DNA from 2 places in the Streptomyces sp. NPDC048353 genome. Region 2 is predicted to be linked to the other one. Evidence: riboswitches for the same ligand, from Rfam matches in the RefSeq annotation. Region 2 holds a riboswitch; the other holds the start of a gene.
What was found. A riboswitch is a leader RNA that binds a small molecule or an ion and turns the genes downstream of it on or off. The one in region 2 is predicted to bind cobalamin.

Region 1: it holds a riboswitch for cobalamin, as region 2 does, so the genes downstream of both, ACZ6RC_RS18475 (ABC transporter substrate-binding protein) here and ACZ6RC_RS09650 (ribonucleoside-diphosphate reductase subunit alpha) in region 2, are expected to answer to the same signal.

Annotation. Positions count from the first base shown of each region.
Region 1 is NZ_JBVJGU010000004.1:751,340-757,795, reverse strand. Features, by position in the region: gene ACZ6RC_RS18490 (hypothetical protein) at 128-598, opposite strand; gene ACZ6RC_RS18485 (hypothetical protein) at 687-2,006, opposite strand; gene ACZ6RC_RS18480 (class I SAM-dependent methyltransferase) at 2,166-2,804, opposite strand; cobalamin riboswitch at 2,950-3,131, shown strand; gene ACZ6RC_RS18475 (ABC transporter substrate-binding protein) at 3,162-4,214, shown strand; gene ACZ6RC_RS18470 (FecCD family ABC transporter permease) at 4,232-5,341, shown strand; gene ACZ6RC_RS18465 (ABC transporter ATP-binding protein) at 5,338-6,156, shown strand; gene ACZ6RC_RS18460 (hypothetical protein) at 6,238-6,456, opposite strand, start outside.
Region 2 is NZ_JBVJGU010000002.1:930,521-936,976, reverse strand. Features, by position in the region: gene ACZ6RC_RS09665 (GntR family transcriptional regulator) at 171-935, shown strand; gene ACZ6RC_RS09660 (DUF3311 domain-containing protein) at 1,068-1,319, shown strand; gene mctP (monocarboxylate uptake permease MctP) at 1,316-2,941, shown strand; cobalamin riboswitch at 3,037-3,159, shown strand; gene ACZ6RC_RS09650 (ribonucleoside-diphosphate reductase subunit alpha) at 3,294-5,663, shown strand; gene ACZ6RC_RS09645 (ribonucleotide-diphosphate reductase subunit beta) at 5,663-6,456, shown strand, end outside.

The sequences.
Region 1 (6,456 bases), on a different contig from region 2:
CGGCGAGCGGCGACCGGGTGCCCGAGCGGCTCGGCGATCGAGCGGTTGCGCGCTCACGGCCCGGAACCGCGGACATCGGTCCAGCGGTTCCGGGCCGTGGCGCTGCCAGGGCTCGCCGGCCTGAGGGTCAGCGCAGGACGGACGAGAAGTTGTCGAGCTGGATCCAGGTGACCTTGTTGGTCGCCTGCGGCCCGAAGACCGTGAGGACGCCCTGGGTGTTGGCCTCGACGCGGAGCGCGTTGATGCCCTGGCTGTTGTTGCGGGGGCAGACGCCCCGGGTCAGCTTCGGCGGGCGGATCGTCTCGGGCAGCGTGCCCAGCTGGGCGTCCGCGGTGAACGAGCAGGTGACCGTGCCCCGCAGCTGGAGGAACTCGGTGCCCGCGAGAGTTATGACCCGGGCCTGGAGCGGTGCGGCGGCCTCCGGCACCACACCGGGCGCCGGAACGATGGCCGTCCAGTCGACCAGGAGCCGGCACCCGTCCGACCCGTCGACCGCGGCGGCGGGCGCGGCGGTCAGCAGCGGGGCCGCGACGGCTGCGGCGGGGGCGGCCAGAGCCGCGCCGAGCAGGGAACGGCGGCTGGGAGTAGGGCGGTTCATGCGCGATCCTCCGGATCGGGTAGGGCGGGGCAGCGGCGGGGGGCGGGGCGGCGGACCGTGACGGCCCGGGCCCCGGCGCGGGGCGGCGTCATCGCCAGGCGACCGAGACGCCGTCGAGGTCGATCCAGGTGACGGCGTTGTCGCCGGTGGCGCCGTACGCCCAGAGCGCGCCGTGGACGTCCGCCTCGATCCGGCAGACGCAGCGGCCGTAGTAGTTGTTGCGCGGCACGTTCTGGCGGACCGGACGGGTGGGTCGCAGCCGGTGCGGCAGGGTGGCGACCCTGCTGTCGGCGGTCAGGCCGGGAGAACACGTCAGGGTGCCGCGCATCTGGAGGTAGGTGGTCCCGGCGAGCGCGATCAGCCGCCCGCGCGGGCGCTCGGCGCCCGGGGTGACGCCCGCTTCCAGGGCGAGGTCCTCCCAGTCCGACAGCACCTGGATCCCGTCCACGGCGGGCTTCGTCGGATACCAGCCGATCGTGACGTCGCGCGCGAACTCGCTGCCGGGCGTGGTGTTGCTGAATCCGAAGAGCAGCCGGGTCTCCCGCGTCGCCGGGTCGACCTCGACGGCCAGCCCCTCGGGCTCCCGCCGCGTAAGGCCGTCGGCGCCGGTGACGACCTGCCGGTCGAGCCTGAGCCCCGTCGTCCACGAGTAGGACGTGAGGAAGGTGATGCCCGGGAACTCGCTGGGTACGGTCGGGTCCTCGCCCTTGTCGTACGGCGCCCACTGGTAGACGTACAGGACGTCCCCGAGGCTCGCGAAGCCCTGGAAGGTGAGCTTCGGCTCCAGCGGGTACGGCGACGGCACGGCGGGGGTGACGTCCTCCCCGTCGGGCACGACGAACGTCGGGCCGGCCGGCGTCCAGTCGCCGGTGGCGGCACCGGCCGTGGCGTACCGGGTGAAGTGCCGGTCGCCGCCCTTGTGGTACATCACCGTCAGCAGGCCGTGCACCGGGTCGGTCGAGGGGCCGGTGCCGGAGGTGCTGCCGGGAGCGGTGAACTTCCGCTCCGCCGGGATGGTGGCGCCGTCGAGTACCTCCCCGTCGGCGAACCGGAACCGCGTGATCGCCTTGCCGAAGGTGGTGCCGCCGCCGGTGACGTGGAGCGGCCCGACCTCCGTCCAGACGTAGCTGTCGGCGCCGACCGGCTCCACGCCCATGGCGAGGCCGTGGCCGAAGCCCTTCAGCTGCATCGCCCCCGTGCGCACGCCGGTCCGCCGGTCGATGCGGTTGAGGTACATGTTGCCGGCCGGGGCCGTGGCCGAGCTCTCGACCTGGAGCACGAAGACGTGCCCGTTGACGGTGTCCGTCGCGATCGCCTGCGGCGCCGGGTTCTTCACCAGGTCGACGGTCTGGATCAGTCTGCCGGTCGGACCGGACAGATCGATGCCGTTGGTGTCTGTGTAAGCCATGTTCCCTCCCCTGGGTCCTCCCCGGACCCATGCCCGTCATGATCACACGCGTGTGCGAGTCGAGGGTCCGGGGGGCGCGGCCGCGAAGGGGAGCCATCCCGAGGCAGGGGCGGGATCAGGCGTTGCGGGGCGGGCTGTACGAGGTCAGGCGGTGCGGGATCAGGCGGTGCGGGTGAGCCGCCACACGTTGTCCACCCGCGTGCCCCGGCGGCCGTCGGGCGCGGTGAGGGCGCGTTCCACGCCCTCCAGCGTGTCCACCCGCCAGGGGTGCGGCAGGGCGAGCGCCGCGAGGACGCCGTCGAGGGTGGGGAAGTCCGCGTCGAACGGGTACTCGTGCTTCTCCATCCAGGACGGCCACGCGGCGTGCATGGCGATGAGGAGCGTGCCGCCCGGGGCGACCGCGGCGGCGGCCGACCTGAGCACCCCGTCCTGGTCGAGCGGGACGGGCGACTGCAGGAACTGGGCGCTCACCAGGTCGAAGCCGCCCTCGGGGAAGGTCACTCCGAGGTCGTGCCGCTCGAACGCGGTCCGGTCGGCGCAGCCGGCCTCCGCCGCGTGGGCGGCCGCCCGTTCCAGGGCGGTCGCGGAGATGTCCACGCCGGTCACGCGCCACCCGCGCGAGGCCAGCCACAGGACGTCGCCGCCCTCGCCGCAGCCCAGGTCCAGGGCCGTGCCCGGTGTCAGATCGGCGGCCTCCCGCACGAGGAGCGGGTTCGGTTCGCCGCTCCAGACACGGTCGCTCGTGCGGTAGCGCTCTTCCCAGAACTCGGCGGGATCGGTGGGCTTCGGGGTCGGCATCGAGGCTCCTTCGGGACGACTGCGCGGTGCCGGCGGCACCTGGGTCCAGACTCGCCACGGCCCGCCGGGGCGTCAAAGATGCTTGCCGTTTCGGCAACAAGGGGGCGCGGGGCCGAGAGGGCGTCCTTTTGCGCCGGAGGCGCGGAACCGTAGGATCACCTGGTCATCACCGCGACGGGAGACAGGAAGCCGGTGCGAAACCGGCACGGTCCCGCCACTGTGACCGGGGAGTGCACCCGTCGAGACGCCACTGCGCGCACCGCGTGGGAAGGCTGGGGTGTACGCCGATCCGGGAGTCAGGAAACTGGCCTGTCGCGGGCCCGATCCGAGGAGCGCGGACTCCCCAGGAGGCTTTTCGTGTACCCCAGTACGTCCCGCATGCCCCGCACGCGCAGCATGCCCCGTCGCCGCCCCGTGCGCGCCGCCGCCCTGGCCCTCGCCCTGTCGGGGGTCCTGCTCACCGGCTGCGGCGCCTCCCCTCAGAGCGGCACCGCCCGGGAGGGCGGCGGCGCGAAGCCCGGTGCGTCAGCCGAGGGTTTCCCCCTCACCGTCGAGAACTGCGGCACGCGCACCACGTACGACAAGCCGCCCTCCCGGGTGGTGACCATCCATCAGCACCCGGCCGAGCTGATGCTGGCCCTCGGTCTGAAGGACCGGATCGTCGGCACGGCCTTCCCCGACTCGGCCGTACTGCCCGCCTTCCGCGAGGACTTCGCGGCGATCCCGGAGCTGGCGAAGAAGGAGCCGTCCTTCGAGTCGGTCCTCGACGCGGAACCGGACTTCGTGTACGGCGGCTACGCCAGCGCGTTCGCCGAGAAGGAGGGCCGCTCCCGCAAGGCGTTCGCCGACGCCGGGATCGACACCTACCTCAACCGCGAGTACTGCGGGAAGAAGAAGGTGGCGATGACGGACACGTACGACGAGATCCGCGCCATCGGCTCCCTCTTCGGCGTCGAGGAGCGTGCCGACGCGCTGGTGGCCGACCTTCAGGGGCGCGTGGCGAAGACCGCGGCGACGGTGAAGGGGGCTCCCGCCCTCCCCGTCTTCGTGTACGACAGCGGCGACAAGTCGGCGTTCACCGCAGGAGGCAAGAGCCTCGGCACCGAGGTCATCCGCCTCGCCGGCGGCACCAACGTCTTCGCCGACCTCGACGACGTCTTCGGTGACGTCTCGTGGGAGCAGGTCGTCGCCCGTAAGCCGGAGGTCATCGCCATCTACGACTACGCGGGTGCGGGGAACGTCGAGCAGAAGAAGAAGTTCCTGCTGGCGCAGCCGGCCCTCGCCGACGTGCCGGCCGTGAAGAACAAGCGCTTCGTGGTGCTGCCGCTGACGGCGACGCTGGTCGGTGTCCGCGCGCCGTACGCGGTCGAGGACCTCGCCCGCGGGCTGCACCCCGAGCGCTTCCAGTGACGGCACCGGCGAAAGCCGTGTCCGCCGCTCCCCCCGCCGGCTCCTCCGCCCGTCCCGCGGGCGCCTCCCGCGCGGCCGGTCCGGGCCGCCGCGCCTTCGCCCTCACCCTGGTCGTCCTCGGCGTGCTGCTCCTGGCGTCGATGACGGCGGGCATGGCCATCGGCTCGGTGCCGGTGCCCCCCGGCCAGGTGTGGGGCATCGTGACGCACGCGCTGACCGGAGACGGTTCCGAGCCCGCCTGGTCGCAGGCGCGGGAGACGATCGTGCTCGACGTGCGGGCGCCGCGGGTGCTGCTGGGCGCGGTGACGGGCGCCGGGCTCGCGGCGGTGGGCGCCGCGATGCAGGCGCTGGTACGCAACCCGCTCGCGGAGCCGTACCTGCTGGGCGTCTCCTCGGGCGCCTCCCTGGGCGCCGTCGCGGTGATCGTCTTCGGGGTGAGCCTCTTCGGGCCGGTGTCCCTGTCGGTCGCCGCGTTCGCCGGCGCCCTGCTGACGCTGCTGCTCGTCTACACGACGGCCCGGTCCGGCGGCCGCATCACCTCGGTGCGGCTGGTGCTGTCGGGCGTGGCGTTCGCCTCCGTCCTCACGGCGGTCATGGACGTCCTGCTGCTGACCAGCGACCGGGGCAACGAGGCCCGGGCGGTCCTTGCCTGGACCCTCGGGGGCCTCGGCGGTGTCCAGTGGGCCACCCTGTGGCTGCCCGGCGCGGCGCTCGCGCTCGGCGTCGCGGTCCTGCTGACCCAGGCCCGTTCGCTCAATCTGCTGCTCGCCGGCGAGGAGGCGGCCTCGACGATGGGGCTCGACGTCGCCCGGTTCCGGGCGCGGACCTTCGTCCTGCTCTCGCTGGTCACCGGAGTTCTGGTGGCGGCCGCCGGGCCGATCGGGTTCGTGGGGCTGATGATGCCGCACACCGTGCGGCTCTTCGTCGGCGGCGACCACCGCCGGGTGCTGCCGACGGCCGCGCTGGGCGGGGCGGTGTTCCTGATCTGGGCCGACATCGCGGCGCGTACGGTCGCCGCACCCATGGAGATCCCGGTCGGGGTCCTCACGGCGCTGTGCGGGGGGCCGTTCTTCCTGTGGCTGATGCGGCGGGACGCCCGGCGCACGGCCGACCGGGGAGCGGCATGACGGCCACCGAACTCACCGTCGAGGGCGTCACGCTCACGGCGGGCGCGCACCGGCTCGTCCGGGACGTCTCCCTGACCGCCCGGTCCGGTGAGGTGATCGGCCTCGTCGGGCCCAACGGCAGCGGCAAGTCCAGCCTTCTGCGGGCCGTCTACCGCGTGCTGCGTCCCCGGGCGGGCAGCGTCCGGGTGGACGGCGCCGACGTGTGGTCCGTGCCGGTCCGCCGGCTCGCCCGCACGCTGGCCGCCGTGGTGCAGGAGACGGGCGCGGACTTCGACCTGACCGTGCGGGACGTGGTCGCGATGGGACGCACCCCGCACAAGCGGCTCTTCGACGGCGACACCGGCGAGGACACGCTGATCATCGAGTCCGCGCTGGCGTGGGTGGACGCCGAGGCGCTGGCCGACCGTCCCTTCGACCACCTGTCGGGCGGCGAACGCCAGCGTGTGCTCATCGCCCGCGCGCTGGCCCAGCAGCCCGCCCTGCTGGTCCTCGACGAGCCGACCAACCACCTGGACGTCCGGCACCAGTTGGACGTCCTGGGTCTGGTGCGCCGGCTGCCGGCCACGGTCCTGGTCGCCCTCCACGACCTGAACCTCGCCGCCTTCTACTGCGACCGCCTCTACGTCCTGCGCGACGGCGAGGTCGTGGTCACCGGCCCGCCCGGTGAGGTGCTCACGCCCGCCCTGCTGCGGGAGGTGTACGGGGTGACGGCGGAGGTCGCCGTCCACCCGCGTACGGGCGCGCCCCAGGTGACCTTCCTGCCGGGCGAACCCACGGGCGCCGCCGCCCGCGAGAGCGTGGAGCGCACCCCCTAGAGACGCGGTCCGGCCCGCCTCCGCCGGGAGGCGGGGGCGGGCCGGAGACGGTCCACGGGTGCCGGCGGTGGTGCCGGCGGGCTACTCCCGGTCGGTGGCGCGGCGGCGCCACCAGACCAGCGCGCCTCCCACGGCCGCGAGTGCGGCGGCGAGTCCGGCGATCAGGCCGACGGGGGCGCCGGAGCCGGTGTCGGCGAGGTCACCGTCCGGGTCCTGCGGTGCGGCGGTGCCGCCGGTGCCCGGGGTCGACGGAGCCGGAGCGGACGGTTCCTCGGTCGGCGTGCCGGGATCGCTCGGGGT
Region 2 (6,456 bases):
GGCCTAGACCTTTAGGGGTGTCAAGGGTGTATAAGAAGGGCAGTCGGGTCCGTTATCGGACCGACACCTGAGGGAGGGCGACGACCCGTGACCGGTCCGTGCCACCATGTGAGCCGCGACAGACGGAGGAGCCGGTGACGGCAGCAGCACAGGAGTCGGGAAGGCAGGCCATGGCCACGGACGCGGGCAGCACGGAGACGGAGGGCGGGGCCGCCACCCGCACCGCGCGCGTGCCCAAGTACTACCGACTGAAGCGGCATTTGCTCGACATGACGGAGACCCTGCCGCCCGGCACGCCGGTCCCGCCGGAGCGCACCCTCGCCGCCGAGTTCGACACCTCGCGCACCACCGTGCGCCAGGCCCTGCAGGAGCTGGTCGTCGAGGGCCGCCTCGAACGCATCCAGGGCAAGGGCACCTTCGTGGCCAAGCCCAAGGTCTCGCAGGCGCTGCAACTGACCTCCTACACCGAGGACATGCGGGCCCAGGGCCTGGAGCCCACCTCCCAGCTGCTCGACATCGGGTACGTCACCGCCGACGACACCCTGGCCGGACTGCTCGACATCTCCGCGGGCGGCCGGGTGCTGCGCATCGAGCGGCTGCGCCTGGCGAGCGGCGAGCCGATGGCGATCGAGACCACCCACCTCTCGGCCAAGCGCTTCCCGGCGCTGCGCCGTTCGCTGGTGAAGTACACCTCGCTCTACACCGCGCTGGCCGAGGTGTACGACGTACACCTCGCCGAGGCCGAGGAGACGATCGAGACCTCCCTGGCCACTCCGCGCGAGGCCGGGCTGCTCGGGACGGACGTGGGCCTGCCGATGCTGATGCTCTCCCGTCACTCCCTGGACGCCCAGGGGGAGCCGGTCGAGTGGGTGCGCTCGGTCTACCGCGGCGACCGGTACAAGTTCGTCGCCAGGCTGCAGCGCCCCAACGGCTGAGCCGCCGCCCGCCATTCCCCGACAAAAAACCCCAGCCGCGTCCGATATTCGGACGGGGGTTCCATACGGCGTACCCGTCCCCTAGATTTCCTGCCCATTACACAGGTGATCAGCGAGGGGACGGTTCGCCGTATGCCGGAAACACAGCAAAGACAACCAACCGTCACACCCGTGCGAGTGGTGGTGGCGCTCTGCCTGTTCGCGCCGTTCGTGGCGATGCTCTGGGTGAGCTCGTACGCGAAGGTCGAACCGACCTTCATCGGCATCCCGTTCTTCTACTGGTACCAGATGGCCTGGGTCGTCATCTCGACCGTGCTGACCATGATCGCGTACCAGCTGTGGCAGCGTGACCAGCGCTCCCGCAAGGGAGGTGGGTCGAAGTGAAGGACGGCGTGAACGGCGTCGCACTCGCCGTCTTCATCTTCTTCTTCCTGGCCGTCACGGTCATGGGCTTCCTCGCCTCGCGCTGGCGCAGGGCCGAGAACGAGCACAGCCTCGACGAGTGGGGCCTGGGCGGCCGCTCGTTCGGCACCTGGGTGACCTGGTTCCTGCTGGGCGGCGACCTCTACACCGCCTACACCTTCGTCGCCGTCCCGGCGGCGATCTACGCGGCAGGCGCGGCCGGCTTCTTCGCCGTGCCGTACACCATCCTGGTCTACCCGCTGATCTTCACCTTCCTGCCGCGCCTGTGGTCCGTCTCGCACAAGCACGGCTACGTCACCACCTCGGACTTCGTCCGCGGCCGGTTCGGCTCCAAGGGCCTGTCGCTGGCGGTCGCGCTGACCGGCATCCTCGCCACCATGCCGTACATCGCGCTCCAGCTCGTCGGCATCCAGGCCGTCCTAGACGTGATGGGCGTGGGCGGCGGCGAGACCACCCACTGGTTCATCAAGGACCTGCCGCTGCTGATCGCGTTCGGCGTCCTCGCGGCGTACACGTACTCCTCGGGTCTGCGCGCCCCGGCGCTCATCGCCTTCGTCAAGGACACCCTGATCTACATCGTCATCGCGGTGGCGATCATCTACATCCCGATCAAGCTCGGCGGCTTCGACGAGATCTTCGCCAAGGCCGGCGAGGCCTACGCGACGGTCAACCCGGCGACCGACAAGCCGCGCGGCGCGCTGGTGCCGGGCGAGATGGGCCAGTGGGGCTATGCCACGCTGGCGCTCGGGTCGGCGCTCGCGCTCTTCATGTACCCGCACTCGATCACGGCGACGCTCTCCTCGCGCAGCCGTGACGTCATCCGCCGCAACACCACGATCCTGCCGCTCTACTCCCTGATGCTGGGTCTGCTGGCGCTGCTCGGCTTCATGGCGATCGCGGCCGGGGTCAAGGTCAGCAACGGCCAGCTCGCCATCCCGCAGCTGTTCGAGAACATGTTCCCCGACTGGTTCGCGGGCGTGGCCTTCGCCGCGATCGGCATCGGCGCGCTGGTGCCGGCGGCGATCATGTCGATCGCCGCGGCCAACCTCTTCACCCGCAACATCTACAAGGACTTCCTGAAGCCGGACGCCACGCCGGAGCAGGAGACCAAGGTGTCCAAGCTGGTGTCCCTGCTGGTGAAGGTCGGCGCGCTGGCCTTCGTCCTCACCATGGACAAGACCGTCGCCATCAATTTCCAGCTCCTCGGCGGCATCTGGATCCTGCAGACCCTGCCGGCGCTGGTCGGCGGCCTGTTCACCCGCTGGTTCCACCGCTGGGCGCTGCTCGCCGGCTGGGCCGTCGGCATGGTGTACGGCACGGCGGCGGCGTACGGCGTGGCCAGCCCGACCCAGAAGCACTTCGGCGGCTCGTCCGCCGAGATCCCGGGCATCGGCGAGATCGGCTACATCGGTCTCACCGCCTTCGTGCTCAACGTCGTCGTCACCGTCGTCCTCACCTTCGTCCTGAGGGCGGTCAAGGCGCCGGACGGCATCGACGAGACCTCTCCGTCGGACTACACCGCGGACGCGGGCGACCCGGGGGTCGAGACCGAGCTTCCCAAGCTCGGCGCGAACACGCACTGACCGCTCGCTCCGGGGCGGAGGGGCTGAAAGGCGGACGCACCGGAGGAGGAGCGACACAACATGTGGGGGGTGCCGCAAGCGGCGCCCCCCACATGTATGCTCATCTCGCTGTCGCCGCAGGGGAATCCGGTGGAAATCCGGAACTGTCCCGCAACGGTGTGTTGGTGTGCTTTTGCGCTCACGCGAGTCCGAAGACCTGCCGACAGTGCGCCCGGTCCGTCCGTTCCGGGTGCCAGAGTCGTCCGGGCCTCGCGGAGTGGGCCGGTGGACACGGCGCGCGCCCGCGTGAAGGGGTGCCCCCTGCCGTCCGCCTCCCGCCGCCGCCCCCGGGCCGAGCGAGGGAGAGCCCCACGTGACCATCGCGCCAGCCGATCCGGCCACGGCGATCGAGAGCGACGGACCCGGCACCATGCTGCTGCGGACCCTGACCGACCTCACCGCCGATCTCCCCGACACCGACCCGGGCAAGGTCGCCGCCGCCGCGCTGCGCGGCCGCAACGCCTCCTCCGACGAGGCGGAGCTGCGGGAGCTGGCCACCGAGGCGGCCGCCGGTCTGATCGCCGAGGACCCGGCCTACTCGCGGCTCGCGGCCCGCCTGCTGACGATCACCATCGCCGACGAGGCCGCCGGCCAGGGCGCGATCACCTTCTCCTCCTCGGTGGCCGTCGGCCACCACGAGGGTCTGATCGCCGACCGCACGGCCGCGTTCGTCCGGCAGCACGCCGCCCGGCTGGACACGCTGATCGACTCCGCCGCGGACGACCGCTTCGGCTATTTCGGCCTGCGCACGCTCTTCTCCCGCTACCTCCTGCGCCACCCGATCACCCGCAAGGTGATCGAGACCCCGCAGCACTTCATGCTCCGGGTGGCCTGCGGCCTCGCCGAGGACGACAGCGCCCGCGCGCTCGACGAGGTGGCGGCGCTCTACGGGCTGATGAGCCGGCTCGACTACCTCCCCTCCTCCCCCACGCTCTTCAACTCCGGCACCCGCCACCCGCAGATGTCGTCCTGCTATCTGCTGGACTCGCCGAAGGACGAGCTGGACTCCATCTACGACCGGTACCACCAGGTCGCCCGGCTCTCCAAGCACGCCGGCGGCATCGGCCTGTCGTACTCCCGCATCCGAGCCCGCGGCTCGCTGATCCGCGGTACCAACGGGCACTCCAACGGCATCGTGCCGTTCCTCAAGACGCTGGACGCCTCCGTCGCCGCCGTGAACCAGGGCGGGCGGCGCAAGGGCGCGGCCGCCGTCTACCTGGAGACCTGGCACGCGGACATCGAGGAGTTCCTGGAGCTGCGCGACAACACCGGTGAGGACCAGCGGCGTACGCACAACCTCAACCTGGCGCACTGGATCCCGGACGAGTTCATGCGGCGGGTCAACGCCGACGCCCCGTGGTCGCTGTTCTCCCCCGCCGACGTGCCCGAGCTGGTCGACCTGTGGGGCGAGGAGTTCGACACCGCCTACCGCGCCGCCGAGGCCAAGGGGCTGGCCCGCAAGACCATGCCGGCGCGCGAGCTGTACGGCCGGATGATGCGGACCCTGGCGCAGACCGGCAACGGCTGGATGACCTTCAAGGACGCCTCGAACCGGACCGCCAACCAGACGGCGGAGCCCGGCCACACGGTGCACTCCTCCAATCTCTGCACGGAGATCCTGGAGGTCACGGACGACGGCGAGACCGCGGTCTGCAACCTGGGCTCGGTCAACCTCGGCGCCTTCGTCGACCTGTCGACCGGCGACATCGACTGGGAGCGGCTGGACGCGACCGTCCGTACGGCCGTCACATTCCTCGACCGGGTCGTCGACATCAACTTCTACCCGACCGAGCAGGCCGGGCGCTCCAACTCCCGCTGGCGGCCCGTCGGCCTGGGCGCGATGGGCCTCCAGGACGTCTTCTTCCAGCTGAAGCTGCCCTTCGACTCGCCCGAGGCCCGCGCGCTGTCGACGCGGATCGCCGAGCGGATCATGCTCGCGGCGTACGAGGCCTCCACCGACCTCGCCGAGCGCAACGGCCCGCTCCCGGCCTGGGAGAAGACCCGCGCCGCCCGGGGCGTCCTGCACCCCGACCACTACGACGTGGCGCTGACCTGGCCCGAGCGCTGGGCCGCGCTGCGCGAGCGGATCGCGGCGGTCGGCATGCGCAACAGCCTCCTCCTCGCCATCGCGCCGACGGCGACGATCGCGTCGATCGCGGGCGTGTACGAGTGCATCGAGCCGCAGGTCTCCAACCTCTTCAAGCGGGAGACGCTCTCCGGGGAGTTCCTCCAGGTCAACTCCTACCTCGTGGACGAGCTGAAGCGGCTCGGCGTGTGGGACGCGCAGACCCGTGAGGCGCTGCGCGAGGCCAACGGCTCGGTCGCCGACTTCGGCTGGGTGCCGGCCGAGGTGCGCGAGCTGTACCGCACGGCGTGGGAGATCCCGCAGCGCGGCCTGATCGACATGGCGGCGGCCCGCACCCCGTTCCTGGACCAGTCGCAGTCCCTGAACCTGTTCCTGGAGACGCCGACGATCGGCAAGCTGTCGTCGATGTACGCGTACGCCTGGAAGCAGGGGCTGAAGACGACGTACTACCTGCGCTCCCGCCCGGCGACCCGGATCGCCCGCGCGGCCCGCGCCGCGACGCCCACCGCCGCCCCCATCCCCGTCCAGCAGGCCGCCGACCCCGACGCGGTCGCCTGCTCCCTGGAAAACCCCGAGTCCTGCGAGGCCTGCCAGTGATGAGCTCCCACGACCAGAAGAACCTCCTCGACCCGGGCTTCGAGCTGACGCTGCGTCCCATGCGCTACCCGGACTTCTACGAGCGCTACCGGGACGCGATCAAGAACACCTGGACAGTGGAGGAGGTCGACCTCCACTCCGACGTCGCCGACCTCGCCAAGCTGACGCCGGGCGAGCAGCACATGATCGGCCGGCTGGTGGCGTTCTTCGCGACCGGTGACTCGATCGTCGCCAACAACCTCGTGCTGACGCTGTACAAGCACATCAACTCGCCCGAGGCTCGGCTGTACCTCTCGCGCCAGCTGTTCGAGGAGGCCGTGCACGTCCAGTTCTATCTGACGCTGCTCGACACCTACCTCCCCGACCCGGACGACCGCGCCGCCGCGTTCGACGCCGTCGAGAACATCCCCTCCATCCGCGAGAAGGCGCAGTTCTGCTTCCGGTGGATGGACTCGGTCGAGAAGATGGACCGGCTGGAGACCCAGGCGGACCGCCGGCGGTTCCTGCTCAACCTGATCTGCTTCGCCGCCTGCATCGAGGGCCTGTTCTTCTACGGCGCCTTCGCCTACGTGTACTGGTTCCGGTCCCGCGGTCTGCTGCACGGTCTGGCCACCGGCACCAACTGGGTCTTCCGTGACGAGACGATGCACATGAACTTCGCCTTCGAGGTCGTGGACACCGTCCGCAAGGAGGAGCCGGAGCTGTTCGACGACGCCCTGCGTCAGCAGGTCACCGACATGCTGAAGGAGGCCGTGGAGGCGGAGCTGCAGTTCGGCCGCGACCTGTGCGGCGA